2 regions of the Arthrobacter sp. 01T419 genome follow, and region 1 is predicted to be linked to the other one. Evidence: riboswitches for the same ligand, from Rfam matches in the RefSeq annotation. Region 1 holds a riboswitch; the other holds the start of a gene.
The links. A riboswitch is a leader RNA that binds a small molecule or an ion and turns the genes downstream of it on or off. The one in region 1 is predicted to bind cyclic di-AMP.
Positions count from the first base shown of each region.

Region 2: linked by a shared signal. The riboswitch ahead of AC1DLO_RS12015 (NlpC/P60 family protein) and the one ahead of AC1DLO_RS14845 (aggregation-promoting factor C-terminal-like domain-containing protein) in region 1 are both predicted to bind cyclic di-AMP.

Region 1 is NZ_JBFTQF010000009.1:175,772-179,736, forward strand. Features, by position in the region: gene AC1DLO_RS14840 (CPBP family intramembrane glutamic endopeptidase) at 1-14, shown strand, start outside; gene AC1DLO_RS14845 (aggregation-promoting factor C-terminal-like domain-containing protein) at 178-909, opposite strand; cyclic di-AMP (ydaO/yuaA leader) riboswitch at 912-1,086, opposite strand; gene AC1DLO_RS14850 (sensor histidine kinase) at 1,250-2,725, opposite strand; gene AC1DLO_RS14855 (response regulator transcription factor) at 2,739-3,479, opposite strand.
Region 2 is NZ_JBFTQF010000006.1:147,058-151,050, forward strand. Features, by position in the region: gene AC1DLO_RS12010 (M23 family metallopeptidase) at 1-618, shown strand, start outside; cyclic di-AMP (ydaO/yuaA leader) riboswitch at 765-932, shown strand; gene AC1DLO_RS12015 (NlpC/P60 family protein) at 938-1,696, shown strand; gene AC1DLO_RS12020 (HNH endonuclease) at 2,030-2,530, shown strand; gene mobA (molybdenum cofactor guanylyltransferase) at 2,568-3,185, shown strand; gene AC1DLO_RS12030 (DUF6457 domain-containing protein) at 3,217-3,504, shown strand; gene AC1DLO_RS12035 (molybdopterin molybdotransferase MoeA) at 3,501-3,993, shown strand, end outside.

The sequences.
Region 1 (3,965 bases):
CCTTCGTCTCCTAGCTTCCTGAGGGCCCGTGGTCACGGGCAGCTCCCAGAGAGCGGATGCTGGCACAGATCTCAGACATGCCGCCGACAAGCGACAGCAGTCCCCCAAAGGACTGAGCCGATTAAGGACGCGGAAGTCCGCCCCTGACGGGACGGACCTCTTGAGTGCTTGGTGCGTCTAGTACCAGTTGTGGGCCAAGTGGAAGGCCCAAGCCGCGGACGGGGATCCGTAGCGTTGCTTGATGTAGTTCAGGCCCCAGCGGATCTGGGTCTGGTAGTTGGTCTGCCAATCGGCGCCTTCCGAGGCCATCTTTTCGCCGGGCAACGACTGCACAATGCCGTAAGCGCCGCTCGATGCGTTGGTGGCAGTGGTCCGCCAATCGGATTCCTTGTTCCACAAGGTGATCAAGGCAGACATTTCGCCCTGGCCCCAACCGTAGGAAGAAAGCATGCTCGCGGCGTAGGCCTGGGCGCCGGCGGGGTCATCGACGGCGACCGGAGCTGCGGGAGCGGCGGGTGCCACCGGCGCTGCCGGTGCGGCGGCCTGGGGAACGACGGCGGCCGGAGCGGGAGCAGGTGCCTGAGTCGGCGCGGTGCTCGGCTTGGCACTTGCGCTGGCACTTGCGCTCGCCGATGGCGTGGCGGTGGCGGACGGGGTCGCGTTGTGCTCTGCGACGGTGCGCGATTCGGACGCCCGGCTCAGGTCCTGGGCGCTGATGGCCTGTCCGGCGGCCTGGCTGGCTGCGCCTGCCCCGAGGAACACAGCAACAACGCCGGCAACAACGGCCATGCGCTGGCTGGGGCCGAGGTTTGCGGCTGCTCGCCTCAGGGTGGAACGTGACTTGTTTGTCCGGGCAGGTTCGCCGCGGTGGCGCGCAACAGGGCGCGACTGATTCTTGGAACCAGACATGGTGATTGCCTCTCAACGCCTGCGGAGTTAGCTGTCGGATTCGGATGAGGTCATCCGGCCGTGGCCACTGAGAATCGTGGCGGTACGGCTTCACCCCTAGGGCCGGCTCAACATGAGCGCTTGCCCGGAGACCTGGGTCCCCCGTCTCTGCCTGGAGTGTTCGGGCACCGGGCAGTGGCAGAGCTCGGCGCCTACCCGGCGGTGGCCGGGGATACCCTGCGCACCTATTCGACGGTACAGGAGGTCCCCGCTTAAGTCACATTTAGGTAACGGAGATCACGACGCCGGTGCGCCGACTTGCGCTCGCCGCGCTCCGGCGTCGTGATCTTCCGGATGGTCTTCAGGCCGTGGCGGTCCTGAGCGCCGGAAGGCGCACGGCAAACTCCGTCCGGCCCGGACGCGAGACTACCTCAACAGTGCCGCCATGGGCCTGGACAATGGACTCAACGATCGACAAGCCGAGCCCGGACGTGCCCTCGGAACCGGAACGCGCGGCGTCGGCGCGGGCAAAGCGGGAGAAGATCCTGCCTTGGAATTCAGGCGGAATGCCGGGACCGTTGTCGGTCACTGTGACCACGGCGCTGCCATCGGCCGAGCGCATGACTCCCGTGACCACCGTGGTGCCCGCCTCTGTGTGTTTACGGGCATTGGAGAGCAGATTGGCCAGGACTTGGTGGAGTTGCGTGGTGTCTCCGCGGACCGTGAGGGGCTCATCCGGGAGCTTGAGCTGCCAGATGTGCTCGGGGGCCATGACTTTCTCGTCACTGACGGTCTCTATCACCAACTGTGTGAGGTCCACGTCGGTGAACTCCGGTGCCTTGCCTTCGTCCAACCGCGCCAACAACAGGAGGTCCTCCACGAGGGTGGTCATTCGCTCGGACTGGCTCTGGACCCGGCCCAGGGACTTGCGGCCGTCCTCGGTGAACTTCTCCGTCATGCGCAACAGCTCGGTGTAGCCGCGGATCGCCGTCAGCGGAGTCCGGAGCTCGTGCGAGGCATCGGCCACGAACTGGCGCACCTTGGTTTCGCTCAGCTGGCGTGCCTCGAGGGCGCTGGAAACATTGTCCAGCATCAGGTTCAAAGCATGGCCGACGCTTCCCACCTCTGTACCCGGGTGGGCCGCCGACGCCGGAACGCGCACCGCGAGCGCCACCTCACCGGCGTCGAGCGGAAGCTTCGACACCTTCGTGGCAACGTCGGAGAGTTGCTCTAGTGGGCGCATGGTGCGGCGGATCAACACAGTTCCCGCGAGTCCAATCAGCACCAGTCCGCCCAAGGACACCAGCACCATGGTCCACACGAGCGAGGCCTCGGTATCCTCTTTTGAGGCGAGTGGCAGGCCAGTGATGATCACATCGCCGTAGGGGGTTGCGGTGGCCACCAATCGGTAGCCGCCCTTGGAAAGGCTCCGATCAACCGGACGTCCATCGTGGGGCAGCGCCAACAGCACCGCGGCATCGTTGGGTGACAAGTTCGTACGTGTGGCGTCCGGGGACAAGAATCCAGCGCTGCTCACTTGCCCGCCAAGAATGCGGGCATTCAGCGTGCCGATGCTCTGACCCCGGGCATCCAAAGGATCCGAGCGTCCATTTGGATCACCTATGGGCGGGCGGCCATGGGAGGCCTGCATCAATTGCTCGTCGAGCTGCTTCGTGAGAAACAGGTCCATGGAGGCGTAGCTGACGACGCCCACGGCTCCACAGATGGCCACGAGGAGGGCCATGGAGACCAGGATCAGGCGTGTGCGCAGGTGCCAGGTTGATGGATTGAACCACTGGTGATCCGTTTGGCGAGGGATACCCGAGAGTGCGGACATTCGGCGCCCCGGGCTATTCGGCGGGCTTGATGACGTAGCCGGCCCCGCGCACCGTGTGGATCATGGGCGGGTGGTTGGCTTCGATTTTCTTGCGCAGGTATGAGATGTAGAGCTCCACGATGTTGGCTTGCCCGCCAAAATCGTAGTCCCACACGCGGTCCAGGATCTGGGCCTTGCTGACCACGCGCTTGGGATTCTCCATGAGGTAGCGCAGGAGTTCGAATTGGGTTGCCGTGAGCTGGATGTCTTCGCCCCCGCGGGTGACTTCGCGGGTGTCTACGTTCAGGGTCAGGTCGCCCACAACCAGTTCGGCCGTGTCCATCGCGGCCACGCCGGAACGCTGGACCAGGCGGTGCAGGCGCAGCAGGACTTCTTCCATGCTGAACGGCTTGGTGACGTAGTCGTCCCCGCCGGCGGCCAACCCGACGATGCGGTCCTGGACGTCGTCCTTCGCGGTGAGGAAGAGCGCAGGCACCTCAGGGGCAAAGGCGCGGATCCTGCCCAACAGCTCAACGCCGTCGAACCCTGGAAGCATCACATCCAGCACCAGGACATCCGGCCGGAAATCCTTGGCGAGCTTTACCGCTGCGGGACCGTCGCCCGCCACGGCTACGGACCAACCCGCCATGCGGAGGCCCATGCTCATGAGCTCGGCGAGGCTGGGTTCGTCGTCCACCACAAGGGCGCGGATGGGGGAACCGTCCGGGTGGCTGAGCTGGGGAAGGTTGTTGGTCATGGAGTGCGAGGATGCCATGGGACAACTCTCCATTCTGCCGGTTTGCCGGTGCTTTGCCGATGCTGTGAGCACCCTGTGAGTCTCAGCCTAGCCACCTGACCAACTGCACGGTACAACGGCACCGGACGCCCGACGCGCAATGGCGGCTTTGTTCCCGGGGCCGGATGGGGCACTGGGCGCGGGTTTCGGCGGGGGCGGCGTCGGATTCTGCTGGATCACTCCTCAGTCCAGCCGGGCGATCCGCACGATCACGGGGCCTGGCGCTCGATGGCAGCGAATGATCCAGCAGAATCTGTCACAACACCGCGGGAGGTCACAGGAAGGCCTGCCGTTCGACACAGCCCGCACACAGCAAAGAGGCTGACGCTGTTTGGGACAAGGACAACTTCGACACAACAGTCCCGACTTCGATGGAGAACACCATGGATCAGCAAAACAACCCCTCCGCACCTGGGTCCGAACCTGGGTCCGAACCTGGGTCCGAACCTGGATCCGTGCCGGAGA
Region 2 (3,993 bases), on a different contig from region 1:
CTCATCCTGACGGTTGCGATGCCTGGTACGGGCGCATTGACGGCCACTGCGGAATCGAATCAGGCTTCGGCCGCTTTGACGGGGACGCAGCCCGAGATTCCGGCTGCGGCCAGTGCCACGATCGATTTCAGCCGCGCTGCGGTATCCACCACGGCGGATCCTGATAGCAAGCTCAAGCAGCTCTTGAGCGCGCAGTCCGTCGGCAGCATCAAGACGTCGTCCTCCAAAGGGACCCTCGGGGCTCCGTTGGACACTCTGACTACGGCCTCGCCGTTCGGTTACCGCGTGAACCCCATTACGGGAGGCCTGGGGGAGTTCCACCGCGGCCAGGACTTCGTGGCCCAATGTGGCACCCAGGTGCATGCGGCTGCCGCCGGCAAGGTTACTTTCGCGGGCTGGCACCCATATGGCGGTGGAAACCGCATTGTGGTGGACCACGGCAACGGCCTGGAAACCACGTATAACCACTTGTCCTCGTTCAACGTCCAGGTGGGCCAAACGGTCAACCGTGGCGACGTCATCGCATTGAGCGGCACAACTGGCGCCTCGACCGGCTGCCACCTCCATTTTGAAGTCATGGTCAACGGCGATGTCGTTGATCCCTTGGGCTGGCTGTAAGCCAATCCGATGGCCGTCTCTCGCATGCTTGTCACGCTCCGTGACCTGAATGTGACATTCAGCCAAAACTCATGTACCGTCTAACTCGCATCAACTTTTAGAGAGTTGATGCACTCGGGTGGATTGCCTAGCTCTGCCACTGCCCGAGGTTCCGTTCGCAAAACATCGTCTGGCAGAGGCGGGGGACCCACTTTTGGTCATCTTCACCGATGGCCTTGGGGTTAAGTCGCACTTGTTTCCCACGGGAAGCATTGCGGCCGGATGACTCCCATCCGAATCCGACAGCTTACCTCGCGGGCATAGGGAGAGGCCTTTTAACGTGTCTTCACGCTCTACTCTTGCGCGCCACCGCGCCGCGGTCACCAAGACCAACTCGCTTGCCGTCATCGCTAAGACCGTCGGCAGCAATGCCGGTGGCGTGGGCCGTCAGGCAGCAGTTATCGCTGCTGCGTCCGGACTGGTCCTCACTAGCGGTATCGCAGCCAACGCTGCCGAAACCAACGTTCCCCGCGAGTCCACTGCGACCTCCACCCTGGAAGTCCAGTCCATCGCCCAAGCCAGCATTGCGGCCGATTCCTCGGTCGCCATCAAGTACGAGCGCCCGGTGGTTTCCACTGAAGCTGCTCCGGTTGTCGAAGCTCCGGTTGCCGTCCAGGAAGCTGTCGCCGCTCCCAAGGCCGGAACCGCTGCGGGCACCGCAACGCTTTCTGTTTCCGCAGCTGTATCCCCCGCCACGAAGGTTGCCAGCGGCAAGGGCGCGGCAATTGCTGCCGCAGCTTACGCACAGCTCGGCGTTGCCCAGGACTGCACCGCCCTGGCTTCGAACTCCCTGGCTGCCGTTGGCATCAACTTCCACGGCTGGCCGGCAGACTACCTCTCCCTTGGCCGCACGGTCAGCGCTGCTGAAGCGCAGCCGGGTGACTTGGTTTACTACCAGAACGGTGGCATGGGCATGGCTCACATCGCCGTTTACGTCGGGAATGGCATGGCGGTCCACGGCGGCTGGAACGGTGGCACCACTGCCCTGTACAGCGTCAACATCGGCTCCGGCCCGGTCTTCATCCGCGTTGGTGGCTAATAGCTTCGTCTGAATAGTCTTACTGGAACATCCCCGCTGGTCAGCCCGCGGGGATGTTCTGTTTTAACCAGCATGTGCTACCTCACGTCGCCCTACATCACGTCCCCAGGGGTCTGCCGGGGCGAGTCCGGGCGTGCTGTCCTTGGGCGTTTGGAGGTTCCCGCCACATGTCCGGCACATGAACTTTGCCCGACACAGCGCCTGAACCCACCCACGGATTCGTTGATCTGGCCTCTCCGTGTTTACTCTTGTGGTGTCGATCCACAGCCCGTACATGCAGAGGGCAGCCGGCCCTCGCGCCCCTGACGGGTGCGGCCGTGAAGAGGTACGTGCATGCGCACACTCGTTCTGAATGCTGGATATGAACCGCTGGCGGTAGTCACCTTCCGCCGGGCGCTGGTCCTTGTGCTCACCGGAAAAGCGAGCGTAGTGGCCGAAGGCGACGAGCCTGTCGTCGGGCCACAGGAGATTCTCGGACGTCCCTCCGTGATTCTGCTCAATCGCTACATCCGGCCGAGGTACAACACGATCACGGCGGTTACACGTCGCGGCGTCTTGCGCCGCGACGGTCACCGTTGCGCCTACTGCGGGAAAGCAGCCCACACTATTGACCACGTCCACCCCAAATCCAGGGGCGGCGCGGATTCCTGGGAAAACCTGGTGGCGGCGTGCCTACGCTGCAACAACGCCAAGAGTGACCACACACCGGCCGAGATGGGCTGGAAACTGAGGTTCACTCCGGCGGCGCCCACCGGGACTATCTGGCAGATCAAGGAGCTTGAGAAACCTGCGCCCGCATGGGATCCCTTCCTCTTGCCCGAATCGGCGGCCTGAACCGGAACTGAGACTGCTTCCCGGGTAATCTGGGCTGGTGGACTTTGATGCGGTGATCTTGGCGGGTGGCAAGTCCTCCCGCCTCGGTGGCGTGCCAAAAGCCCAGTTGACGTACGACGGCGCTACGCTCCTTGATCGCGCCCTCGCGGCCGCGTACGGGGCCGGGTGTGTCGTCGTCGTCGGGCCGGATCCCGGCGGTTTACCGGAAGGCACATTGACCGCCCGCGAGGACCCGCCGTTCGCCGGACCGGCAGCAGCGATCGAAGCCGGACTCGCCGCGCTAGAGGCGCAAGACCGCCAGAGCCCGTCCACGAAGCACGCGCCCTGGATCCTCGTCATGGCGTGCGATATGCCCCTCGCCGGCGCGGCTGTTCCGGTTCTCCTCCGGGAACTTGCCGGTCGCCAGAACGCGGAAGGAGCCATGGCCGTGTCCGCCGATGGGCGGAAACAGCCGCTGCTCGGAATCTACCGGCTCTCCGCTTTGCAACGGGAAGTGCTGGCCGCGGCAAAACAGGGTGGCCTGGCCAACGCCGCGGTGTTCCGCCTGCTTGCTAGGCTTGATCTGCTGGCCGTACCTGTTCCTGCTGGCTCCACCGATGATGTGGATACCTGGGACGATGCCGCGGCGCTTGGAGTGGACGGCGACCTGCCGTGACAAAAGCTGTACCGGACTGTGGAGGCGGATCGTGAAGACCCAGGAAGAAACGCTTGAGGAGTGGTGCAGGAGCCTGATGCAAGCATTTGAGCTTGAAGGCGTCGAAATCGACATCAATGAGATCCTGTCCTTGGCCGGCGTCGCGGCGCATTCAGTCGTTCGCCCGGCCGCTCCTTTGACCACCTTCATTGCCGGCTTCGCTGCCGGACTTGCAGCGGGTTCGGGCCAAGCGAGCGAAACCGCGTCGATGGATGCGGCGATGGGCCTGGCACGCACACTCGCCAAGGACTATACGAACCCGGGAACCGACGCCGGATGACCGATGCCCCCAAACAGGGCGCCGAGAACCAGGGCGGAGAGGAACTGGGCGCCGAGAACCAGCACCCTCCCTCCGTGACCGAACCGGGCCCGAACGTTGAGCATGTCCCGCACGCTGACCACTTGTGGGCGGAAGCCCGGCAGCTTGCCTTCGACTGTGCCACGCCCATTCCCGCCGCACCCGTTGCCCTGAAAGACGCGGTCGGCAGGACGCTGGCCGAAGATGTCCACGCCCTGCAGGACCTGCCGCACTACGCGTCTTCGGCGATGGATGGCTGGGCTGTCAATGGCGGCGGCCCTTGGATCCTGGCCGAGCCGGGCCACCGGCTGGCCCCACACCAGGCGAGTCCCATCGTCACCGGCGGCCTGATACCGCCGGGGGCCAAGGCCGTGCTCCGCAGCGAGAGCGGGGTCTTGACTACGGACGAAGATGGCTTGCCGGTCCTTGCGCTCGGCGGCAACGCAAAGCCTGGCGAGCCGCGGAATGGGC